2 regions of the Bradyrhizobium sp. OAE829 genome follow, and region 2 is predicted to be linked to the other one. Evidence: predicted binding sites of a transcription regulator. Region 2 holds the regulator's gene; the other holds the start of a gene.
What was found. Region 2 encodes LexA, which represses DNA repair genes until DNA is damaged. Its sites were predicted from a motif close to TGTTCNNNNTGTGTTCNG; they were not measured.

Region 1 (15,542 bases), 2.2 Mb from region 2:
TTTTGGAACGGCAGAGCGACGTGTGGGCCGTCGTCACCGACGTCCAAATGCCCGGCTCAATCGACGGCCTTAAACTTGCGCATTTGATCCGCACCCGTTGGCCGCATGTTAAGATCGTGATCACTTCCGGAAGAGTCAGGTTACGCGAGGACGATATGCCGGCCGGCTGTCAATACTTGCATAAGCCCTATGACCCCTCGCAGCTCATTAGTATCCTCGAGGCTTGGGTCACTGAGTAGAAGCTGTATCCTGTGGGAAGATGTCCGGTACCGGACAGACGCACATCCCTAACAAACATTAATCTCTCAGATAGCAACGCCCTTCACCAAATTGGGGAAAGGAGCGCGTCATGGAGAGACGCCGTTTCAAGCAAGAGACGCCACTAGACCAGCGCCTCGAAGATCACGCAAAGCGCCTGCGAAAAGAGGCCCGAGGTACGCCCCCAGGTATCAAACGGGACGAACTGATACGGCGCGCGAGACAGGCTGAAACCGCCGCACATATCAGCGAATGGATTTCGTCCCCGGGACTACAGTCGCCCAAGTGAACGAGTACCGCGCATATACGATGGGCCATGACGGGCACATCAAAAGCTCACGCGCCTTCGTATGCGAGAGCGACGAAGATGCTACCGTGTGGGCAAAGCAGCTGATAGACGGACACGACATTGAATTATGGAGTGGCGAACGCTTTGTGATCCGGCTGGCCCATCAAAAAGAGAAGTGAGCTACCACAGGTGGCGGTTCACTTGTTCAAGCACCTTCGTTTTCCGTACCCGGCACTTAGATTGCTTCGAAGCGGAATTTGATCCGCTACCAAGCGACTTTAGTAAGGGACCGTCCGGCCGGCCGTTGGGTTTCTGAAATCGCTGGCCGAAACCCGACGCCTCGCTGCGCGGCAGGAGTGGTGCTACCAGCACGTCCAGGCTCTCATGGTTGCGATCGACCAACGCGGAAGCCGCGACCGGCAACCGCTCCTACCCGAAGGTGAAACACTCGAGTATTCGCACCCGAGTCGATCACTTAATGCTGAGACGTCCTCAACCATGTCGGACGTCTGGGCGCCGCGGGCGCGGTGGCCTGGTCGTGCCACAGGTACCAGGCCAGCTTGGCGCACCCGCCGAGCCCGTAGAGAGGCTAAATTGGACGACGAATTCTACAAGGAAAGAGCTCGGCACATACGAGAACTCGCCGACAAAGCCTTGACCTTTATCAGGAAGCGCTTGCTGGATTTGGCCGGCAACTACGATTCAATCGTGAGGGGACCATCTCGTACAATGGCCACCATGCCTCCCATTCTGCCGGGTGTCCCAGCCGGCAATAACCCGCCGTCTGATACGATGCAGAGTCGTCCGCCGGCCTATCTCGGCGATGGGAGCTCCGGCGGCTTCTGAAGGGCCAAACCCGCTGCCCCCGGTTATGAATCGGCAGCTTTCTTGCTCGCCAAATCCTTCTCCCAGCCGAATACCGATCGGCCGTCCAGCGCGGGAGAGGCCGCGCGCTCAACAGCCATGAAGGCTTCCAGCGACGGACCCTCGGCGAGGCCCTCAAGCCGACGCGCCTGGTTGTCGAGGCGCTTGAGGGCCTGCATCTCCTCATCTCGTCCGAGCTTGGCTTTCTGTACGGCAGACTTCATCACGCGGATGGTTTCATCGTAGACTTTGAGGGGAACCGGGTAGGGGTGACGATCCTTCCCGCCGTGCGCCAGCGAGAAGCGGGCGGGATCCCGGAAGCGATAAGGCGCTCCGTGCACCACTTCGGCGACCATGGCCAACGACCGGACCGTACGCGCGCCAACGCCAGGCGTCAGGAGAAGATCGGGAAAGTCCACGGGGCCACGCTCGGCTGCCGCGGCGAGCGTGCCGTGGAGCCGCCGCGCAAAGACGTCACCGGAGCGGACGTCGTGGTGTGCCGGCATGGCGAGATGGGGGAGCAAGGCTTGCGCCGGCGCCTCGCCCGAAAGGGCGGAAAGCTCGGAAACGATACGGTCCGGGCCCAGACCGGTCAACAACTCCAACTGGGCGGTACGAGAGGTCTCGGCGCGCTTGTCAGTTAGGTTCACGATCTCACCCTGCACGGGACCGTCGATCGCACTATGCGGTTCGTCGACGAAGCTCTTCAGATCCTCAGAATGCCAATGGTACCGCCGCGCCTGCTTGTTGTCGCCATTCATGCCCTGCTGCACAACCGTCCATTTGCCGTCGTCGGTCACAAAGAATCCATGCAGGTAGAGATCGAAGCCGTCCTGGACGGCGGCGCTATCGACTTTGGCGACGAGGCGGCTTGCGCGGGTGAGCCTGGCGCCATCAAAACCGACGCGTTCACCAAGCAGGCGCAATTCGTCGGGCGTCTTTCGCGAATGCTGGCCTCGGCCGCCGCAGACGTGGATGCCGAGTTCATCCGAGAGCGGTTGCAGCCCCCGCTTCAGGGCGCCGATAACGCTGGTCGTGATGCCGGACGAGTGCCAGTCCATGCCCATGACGGCACCGAACGACTGAAACCAAAATGGATGTGATAGTCTTTGAAGGAATTCGTCCCGGCCGTAATGGTGGACGATCGCCTGCGTAATGATCGCGCCGAGCGAAGACATGCGCTTGGCCAGCCAAGGCGGCACGCGTCCGCCATGCAGAGGAAGAATTGCGGTGCCGGAGCGTCTTACCATCGAATCGCAAAGTCCAAGGATGCCCGAACCGTATCAGGCCGGCGCCCCAAGGTCAGGTTCATAGCCCATCGTGCGAAATGTAATGGAATACCGCGGTGCCTCTACGGCGGGAATGCTGTGTTCCCACGTCAGTCGCGAGGGGCCAGACATCGTGTAAAGCGAGCGAGGTTCAGCATCGAGCGTAAAGCGCTCCCACGACTTACGGGCGGGTCTGCGGAATCGGAATTTGCAGGCGGCTCCGAGGGAAAGGCCAAATATCCTGTCAAAGTGGGGCTTGTCGCGGTGCCAGCCGATGCCGACGCCGATGCCGTATTCAGTACAGAGAACCTGCTGGATTCGGGTTCCAGGACCTCCGAAGGTCTCGACGCTTGTGACGATTTCCGCCAGCCAGGCGGGAATCGGCTCGGCGCGCTTCAATTGGCGCTGGTCATAGTCGTAGCGGAAGCCGAACGAAGCTACCCGCCGCTTACCTTCAAACTGGCCGAATTGAAAAGGCTGAAGTGGCAAGGTCCGGATACACTGAATAAGTTCCCTTTCGATTGCAGGCGATACGAAGTCGGCTGCGTAGCGCAGCCCTTCCGGCTCTGCACGCACTTTATCAAACAAGGCCAATTGCTCGGACACGAAACCTCCATGGGCGCATGAAACGTATGTAGGTTTCCACGGCGCGTGTTGAAGGGCGGGCCTACGCCGTTAGGGCTGTTCGCAGCCAAGGTGATTGTCAAGAAATCGGAGTAAGTCCGGATATCGCTGGCGCGCTCAGCACCTGTCCCTCAGGCCCAAATATGGAGCCATGGCAAGGACAGTCCCAGCAACTCTCAAAGCTATTCCAGTGTAGATGGCATCCGAGATGCGTGCACGCGGCGGAATGCTGGTGAATGATTCCGTTGGCATCCCGGTAGGCCGCGACCTTCCTTAGCCCTTCGCGTATGATCGCGCCCTGCCCAGGCTCTAGTTCATTCGCAGAGCTGATTTCGCCCGGGGTCACATACTCTGCCAAATTCTTGAGCGCCGTGCTGTTTTCCATCACCCAATTTTTGGCTGCCTTCAGTGGCTTGCGGTCGGGCGTATAAAGTTCTGCCCAATTGCTTTCGCCGCCGGTAACGAGGGTTGCATTCAGCATTGCACCCATCACGCCGTGCGTCAGGCCCTGTCCGGAGTCGCCGGTGGCGACGTAAATGTACTCCGACCCCGGGTTTTTGCCAATGAAGCCCGCGTAGTCGATCGTATCGAGTACCTGCCCCGACCAGCGATGGGTGACATCCTTCAGCATCGGCATTTTGCCGCGCGCCCATTGTTCCAGGCGCTTGAAACGCTCGTCCGCGTCATCGGCTTCGCCGCTCTTATGATCCTCGCCGCCAACCAGCACGAAATCCATGCCCTTGTCTCCGGGCTGAAGGCGCACGTAGTGATAGGGTTCTTCTGTATCCCAATAGAGCGCATCCGGTAGGGCGCCGCGATCGATTGCGAAAGCAATGACATACGTTCGGTAAGGCGCCGTTTTCGAATGCAGCGCCACGCGGTCAACGATCGATGAATTGGTGGCAACAACGGCATGGCCGGCGCGGATCAGGCCGCGCGCGGTCTTGACCGTCACCGCGCCATTTTCTTCGACGATTTCATCTGCGGCCGTATCTGCAAAGAAGCGAACCCCGCGCTTGACGCAAGCGTCAGCCACTCCCGCCAGATATTTAAGCGGATGAAATGTCGCCTGTCGGGGGTAACGCAGCGCGTGTCGGCTGTCGCATCTGCTCAAAGGGACGCCGACCAGACGCTCGACGGACGCACCTGCTGCCCGCACTGCATCGAGTTCCTCGTCGATCACGTCGGCGGGCATATCGTCGCCCTGAAACAAGTAGCCGTCGAGACGGCGAAAATCGCAATCGATTCCTTCGCTCTTCTGTATTTCTTCGATGCGGTCTACTGCCGCGGCCTGGCTTTCATAATAGAGCCTCGACTGATCTTCCCCTTTGATCTTTTGCATCTCGCTCATCAGGTCATCGCACAGCGGCGCCAAGTGAGCGGAGGTACGCGCGGTCATACCGCCTGCAATCGGTCCGCGATCAATAACGATCACCGACCGACCGCGCTGGCTCAACTCATAGGCCGTCGACAGGCCGGCAATGCCGCTCCCCACGACGACCACGTCGCACCGTTCGTTACCTGCCAAGGGAACGGCCTGAGGCGCCACGGTAATCGACATCCAAAGAGATTTGCTGGTCATTGAAATTCCTCGCTTCAATGCATGCAACGGCTTGGCGTATCGCCAGTTCCAACCCCTGCCAGGACGCGAGACGAGGCTAGGGCCGACTGCCAGGAGAAGGAACATTCAGCGAACGCCCAAGTTATTGCGATCGAAAGGAGCGTCATCATGAGTAATCCAAAAACAGAGTTGACCGACAACACTCAAAAGGATCCCGACGAATGGGTTTCGGGCGATGATCCGATGACCGGTGCTCAAGCCTCCTATTTGAAAACACTCTGCGAGCAGGCGGGCACGCCCGAGAAGTACGCCGACGATCTCACCAAAGCTCAAGCGTCAAAGCTGATCGATGAGATGCGGGAAAAAGCTAACATTTAGAGGAGAAACCATGGACGAACCAATGATGACCGAGGCGCAACGGGACGAACTCAAGACGCTGTGCCAGAAGGCGGACGTTCCGGACAAGTCGGGTGAAATGCTGACCCAAGAAGGGGCGCAGCGTTTCATCGATGATCTGAAGAAGCAGATGGGCGAGCGAAAGTAGAGAGATGTCTGACCTCACAGCTTGCGAGATTGTGGGCTTCCATCCGGACTTTAACCAGCATCCCGGATCTTGAAGCCGATCAGCATCGCAACCAAGAGAAAGCCGACGGCGTTCGCGACGATGATCACGAGATCGCCTTTGAGGATGCCGTACCCGATCCACAAGGCCAGTCCAGCTGCGAGCACCGCAAGCGTTTTGGACGAGAGGTCGTCGGTTGATCCTGCTGGAAGCGCTTTCTTCACTTGCGGGATGTAGGAAAGCGACGTTAGGGCAGCCGCCAAAATGCCAATGATGGTAATGAGCATGCAAGGCCCCTTGCTCTAACGTTTGGGCAGTAAGATTCTCTTCAGCTTCAGTGCATCAATCGGCGCGGCGCTCTTTTGGTCGTTATCGAAGAATACAAATACGTCACACCCTTGCGCTTTCCACGAACTGATACGCTTGGCCCATTCCGCCAAGACATCTGTTGAGTAGTGTCCCTTGTACCGTCCGCTAGGACCATGCCCTCTAACATAGACGAAGTCTGCGGTACGCCTCCAAGGCGCCGGCGCATCATGATGGTCGGAGATGCATAGCGATATGTTGTCCTCCGAGAGGAGGCGCATGATTTGTGGCGAATACCAACTGGGGTGCCGAAATTCGATGCTGTAACGTCTTTTCGGCGAAAGCATGCGCAGAAATGCGGTTAGGCGGTCCGCGTCGGCCCTGAAGTTGGGTGGCAATTGGAAAAGAACCGGAGCGGCCTTTTCGCCCAGTAACGACAGACGACTCTCCATCAACTCGAGGCTGTTCACCGAGTTAGCCGACAGCCGCTTCCAGTGGGTGATGAATTTCGACGCCTTCCATGTGAAGACGAAGTTCTTGCCGGTCTGCTCCTTCCAGCTTTTGACGGCAGCCGGCGTAGGTGTTCGATAAAATACGCCATTGAGTTCGGCGGCTTCGAACTGGCTTGCGTAATATTGAAGCTGCGCCTTGATAGGCAGTCCCTGGGGGTAAAAACGACCCCGCCAAGAATCATAGTGCCAGCCCGAAGTGCCGATCCGAACGCGGGCCATGATTATTCCGGCGGAACACCGCCGCCAAGTCCAGCATTCATCGACCTGCAGCCGATCATGGCTTCATGACCACTTTGATGCATCCGTCCTGCTTGGCGCGGAACTTCTTGTAGAGTTCAGGTCCTTCTTCAAGTGTCGCCCGATGGGTGATGACGAACGACGGATCGATCTCGCCCTTCTCGATACGTCCGAGAAGCTGGGGCAAATAGTGCTGGACCGGCGTCTGGGCCATACGGAAGGTGAGTCCGCGGTTGATGGCCGATCCCATCGGAATCTTATCCAGCAGTCCGCCGTACACACCGACGATCGACACAGTGCCAAAATTACGACAGCAGTGGATTGCCTGCCGCAGGACATGCGGACGGTCCGTTCCCATGAACGTCGCGACCTTGATACGGTCGACGACGGCGTCGAAGCCGGAGCCAATATCAGGTTCGGTGCCGACGGCATCGATGCAGGCGTCGGCCCCGCGGCCATTGGTCATTTCCTGGATCCGGTCGTAGATGTCCTCTTTCCTGAAGTCCAGGGTGACGGCACCGGAGGCTTGAGCGAGGGCGAGACGCTCCGGCACGGTGTCGATGGCGATAACCCGTTCTGCGCCGAGCAAGAACGCGCTCTTGATGGCAAATTGTCCGACGGGACCGCAGCCCCAAATGGCCACCGTCTCGCCGCCTTTCAGATTGCAGAAATCGGCGGCCATGAAGCCGGTGGGGAAGATATCCGACAGAAACAGAACCTGTTCGTCGCTCAGGCCCTGCGGCACCTTGATTGGGCCGACGTCGGCGTAAGGCACGCGGAGATATTCCGCCTGGCCCCCGGCATAGCCGCCGAGCATGTGGGAATAGCCGAAGAGACCGGCGGGAGAGTGCCCCCACAGTTTCTCGGCAATCTTGTGATTGGGGTTGGAGCGTTCGCAGCCTGAGAAAAAGCCCTTCTTGCAGAAGAAGCATTCCCCGCAGGAGATCGTAAAGGGAACCACGACGCGGTCGCCCACCTTCAGTTTGTTGTTTTCGGAGCCGACCTCGACCACCTCGCCCATGGTCTCGTGGCCGAGGACATCGCCCTTTTCCATTGTGGGCATGACGCCGTCGAACAAATGCAGGTCCGAGCCGCAGATGGCGCAGGCGGTGACCTTGATGATGGCGTCGCGCCCGTGCTCGATCTTCGGGTCCGGCACTGTGTCGCATCGAATGTCATTCTTGCCGTGCCAGGTCAGCGCTCTCATCCCAAATCTCCGTACCAAATGTGTGTCGGGACAAATTCGGTGGCGAAAATCGGTTCCTATGGTTTGCGGAACGACAGGCAAAAATGAGGGTTAATGATCGAATGGCACCACAAGGAGATCAATCATGTCCCGACCTTTCGCGATCGTCACCGGTTCGTCTACGGGCATCGGCCTGGAACTAGCCAAGCGCTGCGCAAAGGAAGGCTACGACCTCTTGATCGCAGCTGACGAACCTGAGATCGAACACGCGGCGGCTTCCCTTCGAGCCGGCGGTACCGAGGTCCAATCCCTCCAGGTCGATCTTGCGACGACTGAAGGAGTGGACAAGTTATATGCTGCTGCGAAAGGCCGTCCCGTAGATGCACTCTTGGCGAACGCGGGGCGCGGCCTCGGCCATGCGTTCCTGGACCAGGATTTGGGGAAGGCGCGGCAGGTGGTCGACACCAACATCATGGGCACGATCTATCTTATCCATAAGGTCGGCAACGACATGCGGCGCCGAAATTCCGGAAGAATCCTGATCGTGGGATCAATCGCAGGCTTCACCCCCGGCAGCTTCCAGGCCGTCTACAACGGCACCAAGGCTTTCCTGAACTCTTTCTCCTTCGCGCTTCGCGAGGAACTCAACGATACCAAGATAACGGTCACCTGCCTGATGCCGGGCGCCACCGAAACGGAATTCTTCCGCCGTGCGGAGATGATGGATACTGCCGTCGGGACAGCCGAAAAGGATGATCCCGCTGAGGTCGCCAACATCGGTTTCGATGCCATGATGAAGGGCGAAGGCGATGTGGTCAGCGGGTTGAAGAACAAGGTCCAATCCGCGGCTGCGAATGTAATCCCAGCCGGCGTTCTGGCCAGTCAGCATCGTAAAATGGCCGAGCCCGGCACCGCAAAAAAATGACAGATACCTTCCCGGACGTGGATTTCCATTGATATCGGGGGACAGATTCTCCGATTGCGCCGGGACCGCCAGGCGATGGATCGCGGCCGCCTATCTCGGGCTCCTCAGCAGTACATTTTCTACAATTGTCAGCCAGCTGTCTGCCGCCAGAATTGGCCGCGATGGGCTGGTAGACTGGATGTCGGTCGCAGCCATCCCGACCCGCGACTGGGCGTTGAGCGCGGAACCATCGATCGGCGCGGTCGTGGTCGGCATCGCATTTCACCAATGGGCCGATTTCTCCTGGGCGCTAGTCTTCTTCGGGGTTCTCGGAAGGTGGACCGCCACGCGAGGCCCCGCCTGGCTTGCCCTCGCGGCTGTGCCTTGGGCCATCCTGACCTCGGCGCTCGAATGGTTCGTGCTGGTGCCCTTATGTCCGTTTTGGCAGCCGATCTTCACGTTACAGCAGCCCTATTGGATCGGCTTTCTGGTCCATCTCTCGTCGGCATCCGTGTACCCGCTATTCGCCTGGCTCTGTCGCTCGCCTTCGGAGCGTTGGTCATTCAAAGGACGGACATTCCTTCGAATATGGAGCTTGGCCGCCATTGCCGGGATCCTGCTCCTCGGGACTTTTGCACTTTTCGCCGCCTACGATCGCGAACTGCCTTGGAGCGGTCGGGATCCCACCATCGACCAGACGTTCATCCGGCATATGTTGACCCATCACGAGCAGGGAATTCTGCTGGCCGAAATTGCTGCGGAGAAGGCCAGCAACTCTCATCTTCGCGCCCTTTCGAAGCTTATGGTAGCGAGCCAAAGGGGGGAGGCCAGGATTCTCTCACATTGGTGGGCGAGCTGGTTCGTGGAACCGAGGCAGGTCTGCTCAGCGCGGGAGCGCGAGTTGATGCCCGGCATGCTCGACGTGGTGGAGGTCGAGAGACTTGGATCCACAGAAGCATCCTCTTTCGACGTCCTATTCATCGAACTCATGACCCGGCATCACAAGGGAGCAGTCGCAATGGCAGATGCTCATCTACGCGATGGGAGCGACCCGCGGCTTCGGATCATGGCGCATGCCATCCGTCATGAGCAGCAAGGGGAAATCGCGCTGATGCACGGCGTGAGCGGCGGACGTGCGGTATTCGCCGCTTTCCGAAACATGTTTGCTGACAACGTGAATTCCGCCAAATTCTAGGTGTGATCGAACCTTCCGAACCGGGATAGGATGCGAAGATCGACATCGCCTACCATGCAAACCTGGCTTAGATCGTTGATGCCCAGAGGGTGTCCACCTGGACGATCGTTATCCCTTTCGGGTCGTTCCCAATAGCCTTGGCGCTCCCGGCGATTGCCTTCGACGAGCTTGCCGTCGCCCAATTCACCGCCGCACCTTCTTGGTCTTGCCGATAATGTTATCGCTATCCTTCGACATCCGCTTTCCTTCTGTTCTCAATGAAACTGATCGCACAACAAGCCATGACCCGGCGTTCCTTCAGCATGCTAGAAGGAGCTTAGGTCGGCCGGAAGTACGTTCGCGCGGGCCCCGGCGACCACTCGCTCAGTCTTGACAACGGAGTCGGCGTGGACGGCCCTCGAATCCTTACCGCCGGTCAGAGATACCCGATCACGAACCAGCCAGCAGTTCCGCGTACTCGCCGTCTCGCCATCCCCCTGGGTTCTCCGCACCGCGCCCCGGTCGTGCTTTCATTGGCGGGTGTTCGATCGGTTCCATGACGGGCCGATGAACCTGGAACCAGCCAGGGAGTTAATGGTGGCAAAACCATTTAAACAAAGTTCTGCGGCTTACCCCAGACGTCGCCCCGGACGAAGTGATGGCTCTAGTCAAGGTCAGACCTACAAAGCCCGACGTGCTGATCGCGCGGACCGTGGCACGCAACACCAATCAGCGCGTCGAGGGGATCCCGCGGGGGCTTACCTGGGCTGCCGACGAGAAGATCCTCTTGCTTCTGGCTACCGCCGGATGGGTCGCAACCCGCAGCAGGTCTGAGGAACTGCAGCGAGTCGGCAATCACGGGCTCCTCGTCGCGGTGGCGGCTTCGCTGATACCCCATGCGATGAAGTCGGTGTTCGACCAGACCCGCCCTGACCGGAAGACGGTACTCGGCCATGTGCACGGCGTCTCTTTCTCCGGCAGGCGCGAGGATGCTTTCCCGTCCGGGCACGCCCTCCACATGGGCGCGCTGGCTTCCGCTGCGGGCACCCTGCCGCCTCTGCCGAGGCGGGCAATCCGCACGCTGGCGGTCGGTCTTTCGCTGACGCGGATCGTCGTGCTGGCGCACTGGGCCAGCGACGTGGTCGCGGGCTTCGCGCTCGGCGCCATCACGGAACGGCTGTTGCGCTTCTGGACCGGCTATCCGCTGCGAGCATCGAGGGAAGATGAACATGCCAATCCTTGAGGACGTGAAGGCGTACATGCAGCGGGCGACTGGGCTGCGACGCCCAGGCAAGAAAGAAGCTCCAGAGCTCGCGCGTGCGAGAAAACCTCATACCGTCAGGTTCAAGGATGACGGTCTCATCCCCAATCATCCTTGCTGGCCCTTCGTCATCTATCGGAACGCCGTCGATCTCGGCGACGATCACGATCCGGCGGCCGTGATGGAAGACCTCTTCGAGGCCAACGGTTGGGGCGATACCTGGCGCGATGGTATCTACGACTACGTCCACTACCATTCCAGGATCCATGAGGTGCTCGGCATCGCGCGCGGCAAAGGTCGGGTGCGCTTCGGCGGCAACAAGGGCCGAATCTTCACGCTCAAGGCCGGTGACATCGTGATCGTGCCGGCCGGGACCGGCCATCAGTGTCTCTCCGCCAATGAGAACTTCCTCGTCGTCGGGGCCTATCCGCCGGCCGGGACCTATGACGAATGCACGAAAGTTGAGGATCGCCCTCGAGCCCTGAAGACGATTCCGAAGGTGCCGGCGCCCGAGAAGGATCCTGTATACGGCAAGAGCGGTCCGTTGGCCAAACTCTGGAAGAGGCCGAAATGACCGAGTACCTCGTCCGCTTTCTGGTCGGCGGGATTGTGGTGTCGGCTTTCGCGGTGCTCGCCGATGTTCTGAAACCCAAAAGCTTCGCCGGGCTGTTCGGAGCAGCGCCTTCGGTGGCCCTGGCGACCCTCGGCATCGCGATCTACCAGCACGGGCCATCCTATGCGGCCTCTCAGAGTCTCTCAATGATGGCTGGCGCAATCGCACTGGTCATCAACAGCGTCGTCGTCTGCCAATTGTTGATTAGGGCACGCATACGAGCACTGTGGGCAACGATGGCATCGGTCGTGGTGTGGCTAATCGTTGCTTTCAGCTTGTGGATCATCGCGGGAATGCAGACATGATGGCGCCGATCCGCATTTCTTCGTCCTCGCTGCGGCAAGGTCGCTGGTACGAATACGTGATCCGTTTCGCGCTCGGAGGAGGCGCGACGGTCTTCACAGGAATTATCAGCAGTCGCTACGGGGCTTCCGTCGGGGGCCTCTTCCTGGCCTTGCCGGCAATCTTTTGCGCCAGCGCGACGCTCATCGAAAAGCACGAAATTCGACGCAAGCGCGAAGCGGGTCTCAGCGGCGTACGGCGCGGACAGGAAGCCGCAGCACTCGACGCCGCCGGTGCCGCCCTCGGAGCCCTTGGAATGCTCGCCTTCGCCGGAGTGTTCTTGTGCCTGGTCGAGCGCAGCGTCGCCGCTGCCTTCGCTGCAGCTTCGCTGGCGTGGATACTCGTCTCGGTGGCGGCCTGGTTCGTTCGGCGGAAGTTGAGATTTGCCCGGCGGGTTGTCCGGGAGACGAACGGCTCTGCGATGCCGCGAAGGCGCTCGTTCTGAGGATGGAATGCTTGGTCCCAGGCGGGCTTGCCGGCTGATCATGCCCAGCAAACTTCCAACCACCATTTTGATGCCGAAAGCCCCGCTCATCAGCACACCAACTGACGCTGTCGGCCAATCAGGTTCGATTGTACTCGTAACGGTCACGTACGATCTGGTCTGTCATCCGGTGCTGGCGTCGATTGGCAATTCAGCGTTCCATTTATCAAGGGAACCAGGAGCACGAACGCGCTGATGAAATAAACGCTTCCATGAGACCTCCGGCAAGTCCCATCGGGCAAGTTAATGATGTAGTGAAAAACGCGGTAAAAATCTCGTGGTTCCTCCCGATCCTACATCAGCCTTTTGAGTTAGGTTCCAGGCAGACAATGCCGAAAGAATAAACAAGGGAGTTTGGGCTCGATCAAAAGGCCCCGGCGATTGAAAATATGCGCTTGGGAAACAACTAAAGCGAACCGGGACAGTCCTTGCAGCCCTTCAGGAAGGACGACGAGCCTCGAAACGAGGGATATCAATGTATGCTTTGTTTAAAGGCGAAAAACAGATTGGAAACCCGTTCCCAACCGAGAAAGAAGTGTGGGAGGCCGCATTGAGTGAAGGCCTTGTCTCCGACATTCCGGTAGCGGACGAGGAAGGCGGTCAGGTTATTCCGAAAGGATACCACGTCGCACATGTCGCCGATGTTTGATTGCGATGGCTGCGGCAAAGTTCGTAGCAATGAGCCGAGACGCCGATCTTATTCAAACCGTCGCAACTATCCGTAAGCGTGCCGTCCGGCAAGGACGGCCACGCTTTCTTACGAATTTTTATCTACTCCCAGGCTTGACCTCTCTGGCCGCCTCTCAAATTGCAGCCAGCTATTGCCTGACGGCTCTCATGAGAGGGCGGCTTCGCTTTCGCGAGCCGCCCGGCAAAATCAGCCGACATCAGGCAGCGGTCGAGGCTTTCGCGTTGACGCCTTTGCGCAGCGCAACCGTGTTGAGCTTGGTGTTCGCCGCCTTCTCCTCGTTCAGGTTCGTTGTCAGAAAGCGCACGATGTCGTCGTGGCCGAGTTCTTCGGCCCATGCGATCAGCGTCCCATAACGACAGATTTCGTAGTGCTCGACAGCTTGCGCATTCGCTACGAGGGCCGCGTCCAACACGGTTTTGTCCTCGATTTCACCAGCCGTCTCGTCGGCCTCTTTGATGATACCGTCGATGGCTGGACAGCTGGTCCCGCTGGGCTCCTTGCCTAGCTTTTCGAAGGCTTTCTGAAGCCGTTCGACCTGCTTGTTGGTTTCTTCGAGATGGCCCTTCAAGCCGGCGACCAGGTCGCGGTTGGTGGCTTTCTCGATCATCTTTGGGAGCGATTTGATAATCTGCTGCTCGGCGTAATAGATGTCCTGAAGGCCGTGAAGCAGCAAATCCTCCATGGTTTTGATGTCTTTGGTAAAAAGTCCCATTCGAGCCTCCTTCTGCAATGATGGCAATGGAACGCCGAGGCCCGTTCGCGGTTCCTTTCTCATCGACAGCAATTCCGGAGGGCCAATGACGGACAGACTGGAACGCTTCGCGGGCTTGCTCGGACGGGCGGCTATGGATGTTTGGGGCGACATGCCGCGCGATATTCAGGAGGCCTTGTTTGAAACGGCCATGAAAGGCCAGGACGCGGAACGGGAGGAATTGGCCCGCGTCCTGCACGACCGTCACCCTCGAACCTTGCATCCACCGAGGCGCGATCTTGAAGCAGAAAGGTCTGCCTGAAGGTTACCTCATCGAGGGCGTAAGGGTATGGCACTGCCGCAATCACTCGAACCGATTTCGAATGCCGTCCATCTATCCATCGACATGCAGAATTTGTTCGCACCTGGGGGCATCTGGGCGACTCCCTGGATGGAGCGGGTGCTGCCGGCGATCGTGGCAGTGGCGGAGCTTAATCCCCAGCGCACAGTGTTCACCCGATTTGTGACGCCTCTGCACGCACAGGACAGGCCGGGCCGATGGCAGCGATACTTTACGAGATGGGAATGTGCGACACGCTCTCGTCTGCCTGGCGCGCAGCTTGAGATCGTATCCCCGCTATCCCGCCTGATACCCCCGGCCACGGTCATAGACAAGCCCGCTTACTCCGCGTTTGCGGAATCCGGGCTTACCGCATTTCTCCACGATAAGAGCGTCGACACTCTTATCATCACCGGTTCGGAGACCGACGTGTGCGTGCTGGCCACCGTGCTCGACGCGGTGGATCTGGGCTTTAGGACCATAGTGGTCGAAGATGCCCTCTGTAGCTCGTTCGATGAAGGTCATGATGCGCTGATGACGCTTTACCGCAACCGCTTTTCAGAACAGGTTGAATTGATGACGCAGGCGCAGGTAGCCGAGCTTTGGCATGACCGTTGAGACACGATTGCTCGGGCATCGAATGCCAAACAGGAAGCGAAGCCGTCCGTGATGGGCCGTAAAATGAACTTTCATTCAATCTACAGTCACGGCTTCGCGCGGGTTGCGGCCTGTACGATTGCCTCCAATGTGGCCGATCCGAGCGCAAATGCGACCGCGATAATGGATGCTGCGAGAGCGTGCCACGAGAAATCGGTCGCTGTAGCGGTATTCCCCGAGTTGTGCCTTTCGGGATATGCCATTGAAGATCTTTTGCTGCAGGATGCGCTTCTCGATGCGGTCGTGCGTGGGCTGACCGCCGTCGTGGAGGCGTCGACTAGGTTTATGTCGGTCTTGGTCGTGGGCGCACCGCTTCGGCAGGGCAGTCGAATTTACAACTGCGCTGTCGTAGTCCATCGCGGGCGGGTCCTCGGCGTCGTGCCAAAAACCTACCTGCCGACCTATCGCGAGTTCTATGAAGCTCGTCACTTCGGATCGGGGAAGGACATTGTCGGTCTCGAAATTTTGATCGACACGATACGCGCACCCTTCGGTACCGATCTGACGTTCGAAGCTAATGACGTGCCGGGTCTGGTCATCGGGATCGAAATTTGTGAGGACATGTGGATACCCGTCACCCCGGGATCCGAACTTGCGCTCGAAGGCGCTACCGTACTCCTCAATCTTTCCGGAAGCCCTATTACGATAGGTCGCGCTCGCTCCCGCGCACTCTTGTGTCAATCGACTTCAGCCCGTTGTCTTGCGGCCTACGTGTACG
Region 2 (15,542 bases):
CTGGCGGATGTAGTGGCCGTTGAGATTCTCCAGCTTGGCGAAATCGAAGCGCGCCGCCGAACGCCCGATCGCGGGCAGGTCGAACGCGTCGATCATCTCCTTCGTCGAAAAGATCTCCTGGTCGCCATGGCCCCAGCCGAGCCGGACCAGGTAATTGCGCAGCGCCGCCGGCAGATAGCCGAGTGCGCGGTAGGCCTCGACGCCGAGCGCGCCATGGCGCTTCGACAGCTTCGCGCCATCGGCGCCATGGATCAGCGGGATGTGGGACATGTTCGGAATGTCCCATTCCAGCGCATCGTAGATCTGCTTCTGGCGCGCGGCGTTGATCAAATGATCGTCACCCCGGATCACATGGGTGACGCCCATGTCGTGGTCGTCGACCACGACGGCCAGCATGTAGGTCGGGTTGCCGTCGCCGCGCAGCAGCACGAGATCGTCGAGGTTCTCGTTTTGCCAGACCACGCGGCCCTGGACCTGATCCTCGATCACGGTCTCGCCGGTCTGCGGTGCCTTGAGGCGGATGGTGGGCTTCATGCCGGCCGGCGCTTCGGACGGGTCACGGTCGCGCCAGAGGCCGTCATAGAGGCGGGTGCGGCCCTCGGCGCGGGCCTTCTCGCGCATCGCCGTCAGTTCCTCCGGCGTGGCGTAGCAGCGATAGGCGCGGCCGCTGGCGAGCAGGGACTCGGCGGCCTCGCGGTGGCGGGCGGCGCGGCTGAACTGGTAGATGACGTCGCCGTCCCAATCGAGCTCCAGCCACTTCAATCCGTCGAGGATCGCGGCAATCGCCGGCTCGGTCGACCGCTCGCGGTCGGTATCCTCGATCCGCAGCAGCATCTTGCCGCCATGCTTCTTGGCGTAGAGCCAGTTGAACAGCGCGGTGCGGGCGCCTCCGATGTGGAGGAAGCCGGTCGGCGAGGGGGCAAAGCGGGTGACGACGGGGGAGGTCATGATTTGGGCAGGCCTATGCTTGAACGGCCGTGGTGTATAGCAGGACGGTGCATAACTAAAGTCTCGCCGTTAAAGTCAGGCCTTTGGTGCCGCCTTGGCCAAAGCAGGCTTGGCGGGCCGGGGCGAATTTGGCAGAAGGGCCGCTTATCCGAGCGGGAACACGTAATGACCACAGAACCGGCAGCGGCAGAGGCAGGGCGCGATTTCATTCGCGACATCGTCCAGGCCGACCTCGACACCCAGAAGCACAGCCGGATCGTGACCCGATTTCCGCCGGAGCCGAACGGCTACCTGCATATCGGCCACGCCAAGTCGATTGCCCTTAATTTCGGCATTGCGCAGGAGTTTGGCGGCAAGTGCCATCTACGCTTCGACGACACCAACCCGACCAAGGAAGAGCAGGAATATATCGATTCCATCCAGGCCGACGTGCGCTGGCTCGGCTATGACTGGGGAGCCGACCTTTATTACGCCTCCGACTATTTCGAGCGGCTCTACGACTGGGCGGAAGGCCTGATCAAGGCCGGCCACGCCTATGTCGACGACCAGTCGCAGGAGGAAATCCGCCTCGCGCGCGGCACGCTGACGGAACCCGGCAAGAACAGCCCGTTCCGCGACCGCCCGGTGGACGAAAACCTCGATCTGTTTCGTCGCATGAAGGCCGGCGAATTCCCGAACGGCGCCCGCGTGCTGCGCGCCAAAATCGACATGGCCTCCGGCAACATCAATATGCGCGATCCCGTGCTGTACCGGATCCTGCACGCCCATCATCCGCGCACCGGCGACAAATGGTCGATCTATCCAAGCTACGACTACGCCCACGGCCAGTCGGACGCCATCGAAGGCATCACCCATTCGATCTGCACGCTGGAATTCGAGGATCACCGGCCGCTCTATGAATGGCTGCTCGACAAGCTGCCGGTGCCGTCGAAGCCGCGGCAGTATGAATTCGCAAGGCTCAACATCACCTACACGCTGCTCTCGAAGCGGGTGCTGACGCAGCTCGTGCGCGAGGGCCATGTCGCCGGCTGGGACGATCCGCGGATGCCGACCGTCGCCGGCCTGAAGCGGCGCGGCGTGCCGCCGGCGGCGGTGCGCGAATTCGTCAAACGCATCGGCGTGGCGAAATCCAACAGCGTGGTCGACGTCGGCATGCTGGAATTCTGTATCCGCGAACTGCTCAACAAGACGGCCGAGCGCCGCATGGCGGTGCTGCGGCCGCTGAAAGTCGTGATCGAGAATTATCCGGAAGGCCAGGTCGAGGAGCTCGAGGCGGTCAATCACCCCGACAATCCCGATGCCGGCACCCGCCGCATCGCGTTCGGCCGCGAGCTCTATATCGAGCAGGACGATTTCATGGAGAACCCGCCGAAGAAATTCTTCCGGCTTTCTCCGGGCAATGAAGTGCGGCTGCGCTACGCCTATTTCATCAAGTGCACCGGCGTCATCAAGAACGACGCCGGCGAGGTGGTCGAGCTGCGCTGTACCTATGACCCCGCCACCAAGGGCGGCAACGCGCCCGATGGCCGCAAGGTCAAGGCCACCATGCACTGGCTGCCGGCGGCGCAGTCGCGGCCCGCCGAAATCCGCGTCTACAACCAGCTGTTCGCAAAACCGAGCCCCGACGCCGGCAATTTCGCCGCCGACATCAACCCGCAATCGCTGGAAGTGCTGTCCGACGCGCGGATCGAGGTCAGCGTCGCCGAGAGCAATTCGAATGAGGTGATGCAGTTCGAGCGGCAGGGTTATTTCGTGCGCGACGCGGACTCGACGCCGGACAGACTGGTGTTCAACCGCACCATCGGCCTGCGCGATACCTTTGCCAAGGAAGTCGCCAAAGGCTGAGAAGGGCTGACGTCGGCCTCACAACGATTGGATCATTCGATGGGCAGCGCGGCCGACGACATCGCCTCCGGCACCATGGTGAAATGGGCCGCGGCGTTCAGCAGACTGGACGCCGACGCGCTCGCCTCGCTCTATTCGAGGCACGCGCTGTTCTTCGGCTCGAACCCGAACCTCTATCGTGGGCGAGAGGGCGTCACGGCCTACTTCAAGGGATTGCCGCGGTGGCGGACATCTTCAGTTCAATTCAGCGACGTCGTGGCCGAGCAGGTCGGACCCAATCTGGTCAATGTCGCCGGCACGGCGTCGTTTTACGCGGATGAAGGCGCGGTCAACCTGTCGGTCAAGATCACCTGGGTGATCGTGCGCGAAGACTTCGACTGGAAGATCGTCAGCCATCACGCGTCGTCGAAGACGCCGTTGATTTAGCAGCAGGACCGTTGCGGCGTTCGCCCGTCAATTTCGCTGGACGATGCACTCCACCGGATTGATCGAAACGGCGGGTTCGTTTCCGTTCCGCTGGCTCACCGTTCAACAAGACTCTGCGCACATGGGCGCGCGCAAGGTGCCGCGTCAAAGCTTGAACAACGATCGCAGAAAATTCTGCACATCCGCTGTCGCTTGCTCGCGCGCCGCGGGATTATAACCAAACGACCCCTCCGACACGACGCATGGCGACCCCGTTCCAGCCGGGCCGCCGGTCATCACGTCGATGATCCTGTCGTCTTGCTCGAGAAGCGTGCAGTTGCTGTAGTTAAGAAAGCCGGTCGCCGTTTGACGGTTGGCTAGATCGGCGTTGTCAAACCAGTGCTTGGCGCCAACGTATTCGAATAGCGCGGCGTCACGGCCGGCGTTGCGGAGCCTTGCGACGTACTCCCTGCAGCGGCCGATGATCGTCGCGTCGTCGGCTGCGCCGTGAAAGATCCGTATCGGGGCATTCGCCACGCGATCTTCATCGATGAGCTTGATATGACAGCCAGTGGGGTAAAACGCGAGATAGGCGGCAAAGGGAGATAGCCCGGGACCGTAGCGTTGCTGGAACCGCTCGGAGGCTGCCCAGAGCGCGTTGCGGCCGCCGAAGGAAAATCCCAACACTGCAATTCGCGAAGGGTCAATGCGCGGATGGACCGCCAGAAGATCCCGTGCGCGATATACATCCGTGAGCACACTGGCTGTGCTTATTGTGTGAGGACCTGAGCAGACACGCGGAATACTCCTGCCGACAAAACTGTTGACGACGAACGTAGCGACGCCGATTTGCATGAGACTTTCCGCCCAGTATGTCTCCGCTCCAGTGATGCCCGAACAACCGTGCGTTATGACGACGGCAGGAACTCGGTCCGTAGTCTCCGGAAGCCTCAGAATACCAAAGATAGCCGCCGGCGACCCCTCCTGTGGGGCAGCCATAAAAGGAGGCGTAAACAGGCTGCCGGGGAAGGTCAGGCTTTGGAAGTTCACTATTTCGATGCGGCCTTGAGAAACAGCGGCTTGCGGCGCCAGGAGTGCGAACGCTGCCACGCCAACCAGCACGGACGACATGCGTCTTGAGGCGCCGATCATAGGGCGCCGATATCGCTGCAGGCGTGAAGCGAAGAGCCGGGTGGCCAAAATCTTGCGCAAGAGTCCGATGATCGCCCGTCGCATGAAGCACCTCGCCAAAATCGGGGGTGAACGGCGCTGAATGTTGGAAGGCAGTGTTGACTCACCCGCGACCAAGTTGCTGGACGAGAGGCCATTGCGCAGCATCGGGCTTCGATCACGAAAACAGAAAGGTGCCTATCAGCAAACCGGCTGCAAATGACCAGAGTCCCAGAGTACAAATTGAAACCACGCGGACAAGAATACGAAGGTCGTCGTCCGGCGCGACTTCGTGCGATCGGTCCGTCATTTCAGCCACCGCCTGCGTTGGCCGCTAGGTTAAGGGCTAGGATCGCTGTTTCCGTCGAAAAACAGGCAAAAAAGGGGCAATCAAGCTCAGAAATTCAGGTGAAAACCAGATCAACCGTTGCTCAAAGTCACCAGTCGCACCGCGATCTGCCGCGACAAGGCGAATCATTTTGACTGTGCAGCGGGGCGAGTTGCTTACTTGGGCAACCCTGCGAGATCGCCAATGTTTGAGGCCGCCAATGTTCGAGGCCATTGCAGCATTTCTGATAATTCTCAGCCTCGGCATCCTTGTCGCTCATGCGCTGGACGCTTACAGGTCGTGGAAATAGTCAGCTTGGGGCCGTGCGGGTCACCGTTGCGGGAGCGCGCGCCTGACTGATCTCTTTTGAGCTTCCGCTTTCCCCAGTGATCCTCGTTGGCATCGGGATGGAACGCGCGCACCTCATCGGTGCAGTGACTTCATCACGGTCACCCGCGCCAGAAACATCCAAGCGATGCCGCGCTCCGCGGCGTAGGTCAGCACCTCTGCGGCCATCGTGACCGCCGGCAAACCGCGTTCTGATTTGGGGACGGTCTTGGTGAGGTAGGCAACCGCGTCGCGCAGCGTGTTGAGCTGTGTGCCGTCCGGCGCCTCGATCGCCTCGTGGAACTTGCGGAGCCATCCGTTAAGCATCACGCAAACATCTCCGCGCCAGCCAAAGGTTCCCCGGAACAATATGACGCCATTTGCTGTTGAAAAGCATGCCCGTCAGGTATTGTTTCAGTGCAGCGGTGGGAGCCAGCGTCGGGCTCTTGTTCGTTTTTATGCCCGGCATGTTTGCGGAGACGAGCCTCCGATGGGTGATGGCGCTCCTTTCACTGATCGGTGGCGCGAAGTTGGGCGTACTCGCCTGCTACCTATTGGACATGGCGACAGGACATGCCCCGGACATTAACCGGCCGGACCACTAAGCCTTCGCGGTCGTCGGGTTGCCGTCAGGCGACGACGAGGCTTGCGGGGCGCTTCACTTCGCCAGCCCCAGCGACTTCAGCGCCTTGCCATTGCTCTCGTCGTCGGCCTTCATGAACTCGCCGTACCTTGCCGCATCCAGATAGATCATGTCGAAGCCGCGCCGGGTCATGAAATCCTTGAACTCGTCGCTGTCCCAGGCCTTCTTGATCGCGGCCTCATACGTCTTGGCGATCTCCGGCGGCAGGCCCTTGGGCGCCGCAAAGCCGCGCCACACGCCCTTGTGAACCTTGTGACCGGTCGCCTCCTCGGTGGTCGGCACGTCAGGGAAGTTCGGCGCGCGCTTGGGCGAGAAGAAGGCGAGGCTGCGGATACGCCCCGCCTTGATCAGCGCCTCGGCTTCCGGCATCGAGCACGAGACGAAGTCGACGCCGCCGGCGGCCAGATCCGTTAGCGCGGTTGCAGCGCCCGTGGACGGCACCCAGCGGATCGAGGTCGGCGAAACGCCGTCGGCCTGCATCAGGCCGGCGAGCGCGACATGCCAGCTTCCGCCTTGTCCGGTGCCCGAGGCCGCCACCTTGTTCGGGTTCGCCTTGATATGCGCGAACAGCTCCTTGACGTTCTTGAAGGGCGAGTCCGCCTTGACGTGGATCGCGGCGAAGTCCTGGTTGACCAGCCCGAGCGGCGTGAACTTCTCGAACGTAAGATCGGTAAGCCCCGCCCAGTGCATCAGGGTGATCTCCAGCGTGATGAGGCCGAACGTGTAACCGTCAGGCGCTGCAGTCGCGATCGCCTGGTGGCCCACCACGCCCGATCCGCCGGTGCGGTTCACGACGTTCACCGGCTGCTTGAGATCGCGCTCCATGATGTGGGCGATCTGGCGCGCGACCGCGTCGGTGCCGCCGCCGGCGGCCCACGGCACGATCAGCGTGATGGGTCGCTCCGGGAAAGCCGCTTGCGCGTTGCCGGCACCGAGCAGGCTTACGGCTGCAATCGAAGCAAGGGCAACATTTCTGGCCAGACTTTTGGCATCGCGGATTACTTGGCGAAGCATTCGCAAACCCTCCCCATTTTGTTTTTGATGCGCCGGGCATTGCACCGCGGCGCGCGCTTTTTGCGCTACCTGCCATTCGGGCGGTGGAGCGCCGGCATGTCAAGGGGAAGTGCCGGCACGGGGCGCGGCGAGGCACCGGCGACGCCCTTGCAAAAGGCCCGATCACCTCGTTCTGCGACATAACGGCAGGATGTGCGGCGCGCCGCCTTTCCCCGATATCCCACTTCCGTACCGCGGAAGCGCCTGATGGCGGCGGGTGGAAGCTGCGCTATTGTGCGTTCAGGCACGCGTTTTTTCAGAGCGAGCCGAATAGTTCCCCGGTCTAATACCCGACACGGGGGATATGAACTGCCTGTGCAGGCAAGTCGGTCTTTTGGCGCCATCGAACAACACGGTAACGCCCGTGTTGCTTTGGCTCACTTCGACAACGATGCCGGTAAGATTAGCGAGCTCGGGGCATCGAGCATCGCCTAGCTTACTCATCTTGAAGCGAGTCCCGACAACTAACTTGTCGATTTCCCGAGCCATCTCAAATCTGCAAAAAATAAATTCAGCTAAAGCGCAATAATGAAAACCGGCGGACACTCAATGCGTGCCGCCAAGCTGCATTAGACAACTTTACCGATCAACTTTCCATCACCCGCTTGGGTGAGTGGTCCCGACAGGCGGTAAAGGGACGGGGAGCCGGGCTCCGGCCCCGCATCATCGTTTTGGTACTGGTAAAAACGACAGGGTCGCTGTCGCACTCAACCCAAGTTCGGACGACGGCTTGCAAGGCCCCGCCACCTCGTTCTGCGGCATAACGGCAGGATGAGCGGCGCGGCGCCTTTCCCCGATATTCCACTTCCGTTCTGCTAGCCGGCACCTCACACCTTCCGGTAGCTTTGTCCCCGCGAGCGTATCGTGTGGGTAGCTTGATGTCGGAGCAGGGCAACACGCCGGGCCAAAGGCGAGGCTACGCCGGCACCTGGCCGCCGCGTGGGGCGGCGCCGGTCGGCGGCCTCGCGCCCCAGCGTCTTGCGCTGTGGCCGCCGCTGATCGAGACCCTGCGGCAATGGGCGCGCGCGGAGGCGGGTGCGGGGCGTTTGCTGCCCTGGGTGCCCGTCGCATTCGGCACCGGCATCGCCTTTTATTTTGCCGCTGATCATGAACCGGTGCTGTCGGTCGCGGCCGTCACCGCCATTACGCTGTGCGCGGCGGCGTTCTTGCTGCGGCGGCACAAGATGTTTCCGGTTGCCGTGATGATCGCTGCCGTCGCCGCCGGCTTTGCGATTGCCACCTGGAAGACGGCGCGGATCGCGCATGGCGTGCTGGCGCGGCCGATGTTCTCGGTGGCGCTGACGGGATTTGTCGAAACCCGCGACATCCGCGAGCGCACCGACCGTTTTGTCATGCGCGTCGTGACGATGGAGAGCGCGCGCGACGCGACAAAAATCGAGCGGGTGCGGCTGTCGGTCAAGAAGGGTACCGCGCCCGCGGTCGGCAGCTTCGTCGAATTGAAAGCGCGGCTGTTGCCGCCGATGGCGCCGCTCCGGCCCGGCAGCTACGATTTCGGCCGCGACATGTTCTTCTCCGGCATCGGTGCCTCCGGCTTCGTGATGGGCGCGATCAAGACCGTAGAGGCGCCGGATGGCGGCGGTTGGAAGCTGCGCTATTCGGCGTTCATGCAAGGCATGCGGGATGCGATCGATGCGCGGATCAGGACCGTGCTGGAAGGCGACAAGCGCGCGATCGCGACCGCGCTTCTGACCGGCCGGCGCGACGCGATCTCCGAGCCCGTCAATGAGGCGATGTTCATCTCCGGCCTCGGCCATGTGCTGTCGATATCAGGCTATCACATGGCTGTCGTCGCGGGCGTCGTGTTCTTTGCGGTACGGGCGCTGCTGGCGCTGTTTCCGACGCTTAACGTTGGCTTTGCGATCAAGAAATGGTCGGCGGTGGCGGCGCTCGCGGCATCAGCGTTTTATCTGTTGCTCTCCGGCGCCGAAGTCGCGACCCAGCGTTCGTTCTTCATGACAGCCGTGGTGCTGATCGCGGTCATGGTCGACCGCCGCGCCATCACGTTTCGAACGCTTGCGGTTGCGGCGCTCATTGTCCTGACCATCGCGCCCGAAGCGCTGGTGCATCCGAGCTTCCAGATGTCGTTTGCGGCGACCCTCGGACTGGTGGCGCTGGTGCAGCTCGGCATGCCGCGTTTGTTCGCGCAGCCGGATCAACCCGCGACCGCGCAGGTCGCGCTGTGGGGCGGCCGCGAGATCACGATGCTGCTGCTGGCCTCGTTGGTGGCGGGCCTCGCCACCACGCCTTACGCGGCGTTTCATTTCCACCGGGTGACGCCCTATGGCGTGCTCGCCAATCTCGCGGCGATGCCGGTGGTTTCGGCGCTGGTGATGCCGGCGGGCCTGCTCGGCCTGGTTGCGATGCCCTTTGGTTTTGACGGCGTGTTCTGGGCCATCATGGGCGTCGGCATCGACTGGATGATCGTTGTCACGCAATGGGTCGCGGCCTTGCCGGGCGCGGTCGGCCGTGTGCCGGCGTTCGGCATCGGCCCGTTGATTGCGGCGAGTATCGGCATCATCCTGCTTGGGTTGTTACGAACACCGCTGCGCTATGCCGGCGCGGCCGTGGTGCTGGCGGCGGCGGTGTGGGCGGCGAGGGTGCCGCAGCCGGACATCCTGATCTCCGCCGACGGGCGCAATGTCGGTGTCCGCGGCCAGGACGGCAAACTGCATTTGATGCGCGCGGCCAAGGGAGCTTCAAGGGATGGCTTCCTTGTCAAGGAATGGCTGGCGGCGGATGCCGACGCGCGCAAGCCTGCAGATGCCTCGCTGACCGAGGGCGTCTCATGCGACGAGAGCGGCTGCGTGACGCAGGGCGCCGGTGGCGGGTTCGTGGCATTGGCGCTGCGGCCCGAAGCGTTGGCGGATGATTGTGAGCGCGCGGCGCTGTTGGTGACTGCAAGACCGTCGCCTGCGGCGTGCGGCGCTTCTGTGATCGATGCGGAGCGTCTGCGGCGGCAGGGCGCCATGGTGCTGCGGCGAAGCGGCAGCGGATTTACCATCGATGCCGTCAGGCCCCGGGGCGTCGATCGCCCATGGTCGCCGGCGATCGCGGGCGAGGGTGACGCGGAGACAACCATCCTCGCGCCGCGCCGTGCGGCGCCGCGTGCGGTCGATGCGACCCCGTCGGAAGCGGACCTGCAGGCCGAGGAATAAGGATTCACGTTCCCCGGCGGGGCGCGACCGGCGGCGCGGAATTCAACCGGTGGAAAGCGGTGTCGTCGTCGCCGTGCCCGCCTTCGTTGCCGCGCGCTCGGGAATCGGATGCACCACCGGCAATTGCAGCACGGTGACGCGCTGGCCCTCGCAAAGCTGCGTCACCAGCACATGGCTCCCGTCGGGAAATTCGATTGCGTCGTGGTGCCGTTCCTTGATGTGCGGATCAATGGTGTTGAACTTGCCGACGCGAAAACCGATCGTCCGCGTCCAGATCCAGCGGTTGTCGTATTTGACGTCTTGCGCGAAGGCCAGTTCGGTCCCGGGCAGCATGCAGACCGCAACTGCGGGATCGCGTTCGCTGGCAAAGCCGCGGGTCGAGGTGCCGCGGAAGGTGGTCGAAATCAATGTCTCGCCGACCTCAGCAGGACGCGTTGCCATCGCGTGCAAACTATAGTCACACATCGGATCGCTCCCTCGTAAGAGATAGAGACCCGGCCTCCCTCGAGGCGCTGGCCTCTATCAGAGTGGACTTGAGCAAAGTCTATTCCCGTTCTGGGCAATAGTGCGACGGAAAGGCCGGCGTGCCCGATCACAAACGCGCTACGGCGGCTGCGGATTTTCGGGCATCGGCGGCAGCGGCAGTTCGAAGGCGCCGAGATGGAATTGCTCCCTTCCGTCGTCGGCAATCCCGGGCAGCGCGACCAGCGTGAAGGCGGCCTCCGGATATTGCTGCCAGATCGCGAGATCTTCCGCCGTCACTGTCAGCCAGCCGAACCGGAGCATGTAGCGGCCCGGCTCGGTCACCAGGCCCGCCCTCTGCCAGGTGATCTTGGTGATCATATTGCTGACCACGTCTCGTCCCCCCGTTCGCACGCCTTTGAGCAAAAGCCTCAAACCAAACAGCGCGCCACGCCGCCAGTTTTTGCTGCGTTCTGGGCAATTGTGGGACGCGTGCAGGCGCACCGCGACGGTTAAGGCTGTACCAACTTCCGGACAACGAAAAGCCCCGGTCGACGGCCGGGGCTTTTTGCGATGCCGCACGCGGCTTGCATCTGACGCGGGCCGCCCTCAGTACTTCCGGTACAGCCCGATCAGCTTGCCCTGAATCCGGACCCGGTTCGGCGGCAGGATGCGGACTTCATAGGAGGTGTTGGCAGGCTCCAGCGCGATCGATGCGCCGCGGCGGCGGAAGCGTTTCAGGGTGGCTTCCTCCTCGTCGATCAGCGCCACCACGATATCGCCGGTGTCGGCGGTCTCGTTGCGCTGGATCAGCGCCATGTCGCCGTCGAGAATGCCGGCGTCCACCATGGAATCGCCGCGTACTTCGAGTGCGTAATGTTCGCCGGAGCCGAGCATGTCGGGCGGTACGCTGATGGTGTGGCTGCGGGTCTGCAGCGCCTCGATCGGCGTACCGGCGGCGATCCGGCCCATGACGGGAACGGCGACCGGACGGTTGCCGTCGTCCTCGGCGGGCGCGCTGGCGGCGCGGACCTTGCCGAGCGTGCCTTCGATGACGCTTGGGGTGAAGCCGCGGCGGCCGTTGCCGTTACCGGCGCCCGCAAGCTCGGGCAGCTTGATGACTTCGATGGCGCGGGCGCGGTTGGGCAGACGGCGGATGAAGCCGCGCTCTTCCAGGGCGGTGATCAGGCGGTGGATGCCGGATTTGGAGCGGAGGTCGAGCGCATCCTTCATTTCGTCGAAGGAGGGCGGCACGCCGGCTTCCTTGAGCCGTTCGTTGATGAAACGCAGAAGTTCATACTGTTTGCGCGTAAGCATCTCGAGCAATCCCCCGGTTGGCGCGTCGTAGTTCGTGGTCGTTCAATTTCGCGATCTTCAGTTTCGCGGTTCTTCAGATTCGCGGTTCTCGGTTGCGAGTGCGGTCTCAAATTCGGAAGTCCAAAACTCCCGTTTGTAGACACTAGCTCTCGAAACAAATCATGAACGGACACTATATGTTCGATACATGTTCCGCAACCACTTAATTTCAGGTGAACGCGCGCCGCGTTCGCCCGAACATTCCGTCGCGATACGTCATTCCGGCAGGCGCAGGAACTCGCATGGCGTGCCTTCCGGCACCGCCGGCGCAAACGGCGGACGTATCAAAAGCGCCCGTGCCGCAGCGAGATTTCCAAGCAGCGACGAATCCTGGTGGCTCACCGGCACCGCGATCAACGCGCCGTCCTCGCGCCGCTCGAGCCGTGCGCGCAAATAGTCTTCGCGCTGGTCGTTGGCGGGAAGATCGCGGCCGAGCAGGGCGGTCTCGCGCGCGTGATGGATGGTCTTTCGGCCCGACAGCGCGCGAATCAGCGGCACCAGAAACAGGAAACCGCAGACATAGGACGAGACCGGATTGCCGGGCAGGCCGATCACCCGCATCGCCCCGAGGCGCCCGTGCATCATCGGCTTGCCCGGCCGCATCGCGATGCGCCAGAACGCCATGGCGACGCCCTCGGCCTCCAGCGAGCGCTTGACGAGGTCGTGGTCGCCGACCGAGGCGCCGCCCATCGTGATCAGGATGTCGGCGCCGGATGCGCGGGCGCGGCGGATGCCGTCAGTGGTCGCCTCGATCGTGTCGGCGGCGATGCCGAAATCGATGGTCTCGGCGCCCTCGGCCCGCGCCAGCGCGCGCAGCGCGTAGCCGTTGGAGTAGACGATCTGGCCGGGGCCGGGGCTCGAGCCCGGCATCACCAGCTCGTCGCCGGTGGCGAGCACCGCCACCTTGGGGCGGCTGATCACGGCGAGTTCCGGATAATTCATGCCGGCGGCGAGCGACAGATCGCGTTCGGTGAGGTGGCTTCCTTTGGTAAGCAGCACATCGCCCTCGCGGAAATCGGCGCCGGCGGCGCGGATATGCCGTCCCGGTTTGGCGGTTTCCGTGATCGTGATGTGCTCGCCGCTGGCGGCCGTGTCTTCCTGGATGATGACGGCGTCGGCGCCATCAGGGATCACCCCGCCGGTGAAAATCCTGACTGCTTCGCCGGGCCCCACCTTGCGTTCGAACGGGCGGCCCGCCGCGACTTCGCCGATCACCCTCAGCCGCGCGGAGAGGTCGGCGGCATCAGTCGATCGCACCGCATAGCCGTCCATCGCCGACATCGCCTGCGGCGGCTGCGTGCGCTTTGCCGCAAGGTCGCGCGCGAGCACGCGATGCCAGGCGGTGTCGAGTGCGGCCATTTCTTCCGCCAACGGATCGGCGCCCGCAAGGATCGCGGCCAGTGCATCAACGACCGGCATCAGGGCCACGGCAACACCCTCTCAAATTCCCAGCGCGGCAAGCGCCTTTGCGACGTCATCCGGCCCTGTCACATGCACCGCGGCCAGGCCGCGCGCCCGCGCGCCGTCGATGTTCGCGGCGGAATCGTCGAAGAACACGATGCGGGAGGCGGGAACACCGATCGCCTTGACGACATGATCATAGGCCGCCGCATCGGGCTTTCGAAGCCCGATCGTCGATGACAAATAGATTTCGCGGAAATGGCCGAGCACGCCGGCATAGGCCTGGCTGAAATGCACGACATGCGCGTTGTTGGTGTTGGAGAAGGCATAAAGCGGCAGGCGTTGTCCGGCGCGCGCCAGCGATGCTGATATATCGGGCATTTCGCCGGCGAAGATCGCGTTCCAGCCTTCCAGGAACTCGGCGTCGGATATGCCGATACCGAGCGAGACTCGCAGGCCTGCGAAGAATTCGGCGTCGCTGATCTCGCCCCGCTCGTGACGATGCCAGGCGTCATTGGGCAAGAACCGCTCGACCAGCTGTGCGGGCTCGCAGCGGGCATGGCCGGCCCAGGTGGCGACCACCTTGCCGAAGTCGATATCGAGCACGACGCGTCCGAGATCGAACAGCAGCGCGTCGGCGGAGTTGGGGAGAAGCGGGGCATTCATGCCAGACGTTTACAAAACTGGGCCGCTCTGGGCAACGACTGGCTGCAGCCGGCGAAATGCGCGTTTTCGCGAGCAATTTCCGCCCAATCCAGCATTTAGGCTGGCGCGGGAGCTGTGCTATTCGTTTGCCAGGAACGTCCGGGGAGTGATCGCATGAAAATGATTGGCATCGTGGCTGTGATGGTCTTGCTGGCCGGGCCGGCGTTGGCCCAGCAGGCACCCGTTCAAAGATACGGGGAGGAGGACAAGGAAAAGACGCGATCGGATATCGCGGCGGAGAAGGAGGCCGAGCGGGCTTACAAGCGGTCGCTGGGCAATATTCCGGAGCAAAAGAGCACCGATCCCTGGGGAACCGTGCGCAGCGACAATGCCGCCCCGAAAGCTGCCGCCAAGCCGCCCGCGAAACCGAAGGCAGCCAAAACGGATAGCAAGACCGAGACCACCGCAAAACAATAACAGGCATCCGCCGGCAGCTTGCCGGGAGAGCGATGCCCAGGATTCCGGGAAACCGGAGAGGGCGCGAGCAAGGAACAACAATGTCGAACACGCTGCTGTTTTCGCCGGTGAGGATCCGCGGCGTCGAGCTGAAGAACCGCATCGTGGTGCCGCCGATGCACCAATATTCCGCCGTGAAGGGTTTTCCGACCGACTGGCACCTGATGAACTCAGGCAAATTTGCCGCCGGCGGCGCCGGGCTTGTCGTCGTCGAGTCGACCAAGGTCGAGCGCCGCGGTTGCGGCACGGTCGGCGATCTCGGCATCTGGGACGATGCCTTTGTCGAGCCGCTCGGCCGCCTCGTCACATTCATCCATCAGCAGAATGCGGTCGCCGGCATTCAGCTCGGCCATTCCGGCCGCAAGGCGCGCGCGACCCGGCCGTGGGAAGGCGACCGGCCGCTGCAGCGGACGCCCGAGATCGAGGATTGGGAAGCCTGGTCGCCGGTGGCGCCGAGCGCGATTGCCCATAGCGAAAAATGGCCGGTGCCGAAGGCGCTGGAACGCCATGAGGTGAAAGACCTGGTGCAGGCCTGGGGCGAGGCCGCGCGGCGCGCCCATGAGGCCGGCTTCGACGTGCTGGAGCTGCACGGCGCGCACGGCTATCTCGTGCATCAATTCTTGTCCGAGCGATCCAACCAGCGCACCGACGAATATGGCGGCTCCGAGGCCAACCGGATGCGCTTCATCACCGAGATCACCGAAGCGGTGCGCACGCACTGGCCCGACCACAAGCCGCTGTTCGTCCGCCTGTCGGTGGAGGACAACGCCGGATGGGGACCGGAGCAAAGCGCGCGGCTGGCGAAGATCCTCAAGGCCAAGGGCGTCGACGTCATCGACTGTTCGTCCGGCGGCATCACCGAGATGGCGCCGATCCTCGGCAAGGAAATCAAATACAGCTACCAGGTGCCGCTGTCGGACTATGTCAAACGCCACGCCGATATCATGACCATGGCGGTCGGCCTCATCATCCATGGCGACCAGGCCGAGCAGATCCTGCAGGACAAGCAGGCCGACCTGATCGCGGTCGGCCGCGAAATCCTCAACAACCCGAACTGGCCGATGGACGCCGCCCTCAAACTCGGCGTCGAAGGCCCGTTCCGCAACGTGCCGCCGCAATTCGGCTACTGGCTCGGCACGCGGGCCAAGCGCGGCTTTGGCACGCAGCCGTCGACCTGGCAGAGCGGGCTGAACGAGGCGGGGAAGGTGGAGTGAGACCGGTAGCCCGCATGAGCGCTGGCGACATGCGGGGTATCGGAGGAAATGCC

Region 1: the regulator LexA is predicted to act here: its motif matches at 4,983-5,000, upstream of ABIE49_RS13125 (DUF3072 domain-containing protein).

What each region holds. Positions count from the first base shown of each region.
Region 1 covers NZ_JBEPOE010000001.1:2,687,481-2,703,022, reverse strand. The annotation lists gene ABIE49_RS13150 (response regulator) at 1-239, shown strand, start outside; gene ABIE49_RS13145 (hypothetical protein) at 1,142-1,393, shown strand; gene ABIE49_RS13140 (DUF763 domain-containing protein) at 1,417-2,661, opposite strand; gene ABIE49_RS13135 (alpha-ketoglutarate-dependent dioxygenase AlkB) at 2,695-3,285, opposite strand; gene ABIE49_RS13130 (FAD-dependent oxidoreductase) at 3,383-4,885, opposite strand; gene ABIE49_RS13125 (DUF3072 domain-containing protein) at 5,033-5,242, shown strand; gene ABIE49_RS13120 (DUF3072 domain-containing protein) at 5,253-5,408, shown strand; gene ABIE49_RS13115 (SemiSWEET family sugar transporter) at 5,459-5,713, opposite strand; gene ABIE49_RS13110 (DUF72 domain-containing protein) at 5,729-6,463, opposite strand; gene ABIE49_RS13105 (zinc-dependent alcohol dehydrogenase) at 6,519-7,688, opposite strand; gene ABIE49_RS13100 (SDR family NAD(P)-dependent oxidoreductase) at 7,813-8,592, shown strand; gene ABIE49_RS13095 (DUF305 domain-containing protein) at 8,771-9,766, shown strand; gene ABIE49_RS13090 (phosphatase PAP2 family protein) at 10,404-10,988, shown strand; gene ABIE49_RS13085 (cupin domain-containing protein) at 10,975-11,580, shown strand; gene ABIE49_RS13080 (DUF3147 family protein) at 11,577-11,924, shown strand; gene ABIE49_RS13075 (DUF3147 family protein) at 11,924-12,406, shown strand; gene ABIE49_RS13070 (hypothetical protein) at 12,921-13,094, shown strand; gene ABIE49_RS13065 (YciE/YciF ferroxidase family protein) at 13,333-13,848, opposite strand; gene ABIE49_RS13060 (hypothetical protein) at 13,934-14,149, shown strand; gene ABIE49_RS13055 (cysteine hydrolase family protein) at 14,177-14,785, shown strand; partial or broken gene ABIE49_RS13050 (NAD(+) synthase) at 14,849-15,542, shown strand, end outside.
Region 2 covers NZ_JBEPOE010000001.1:516,343-531,884, reverse strand. The annotation lists gene gltX (glutamate--tRNA ligase) at 1-948, opposite strand, end outside; gene ABIE49_RS02435 (glutamine--tRNA ligase/YqeY domain fusion protein) at 1,114-2,793, shown strand; gene ABIE49_RS02430 (YybH family protein) at 2,833-3,219, shown strand; gene ABIE49_RS02425 (dienelactone hydrolase family protein) at 3,364-4,434, opposite strand; gene ABIE49_RS02420 (hypothetical protein) at 5,120-5,353, opposite strand; gene ABIE49_RS02415 (Bug family tripartite tricarboxylate transporter substrate binding protein) at 5,682-6,680, opposite strand; gene ABIE49_RS02410 (ComEC/Rec2 family competence protein) at 7,598-9,895, shown strand; gene ABIE49_RS02405 (hypothetical protein) at 9,938-10,360, opposite strand; gene ABIE49_RS02400 (hypothetical protein) at 10,499-10,738, opposite strand; gene lexA (transcriptional repressor LexA) at 10,967-11,674, opposite strand; gene ABIE49_RS02390 (molybdopterin molybdotransferase MoeA) at 11,930-13,141, opposite strand; gene ABIE49_RS02385 (HAD-IA family hydrolase) at 13,154-13,780, opposite strand; gene ABIE49_RS02380 (hypothetical protein) at 13,940-14,236, shown strand; gene ABIE49_RS02375 (NADH:flavin oxidoreductase/NADH oxidase) at 14,317-15,489, shown strand.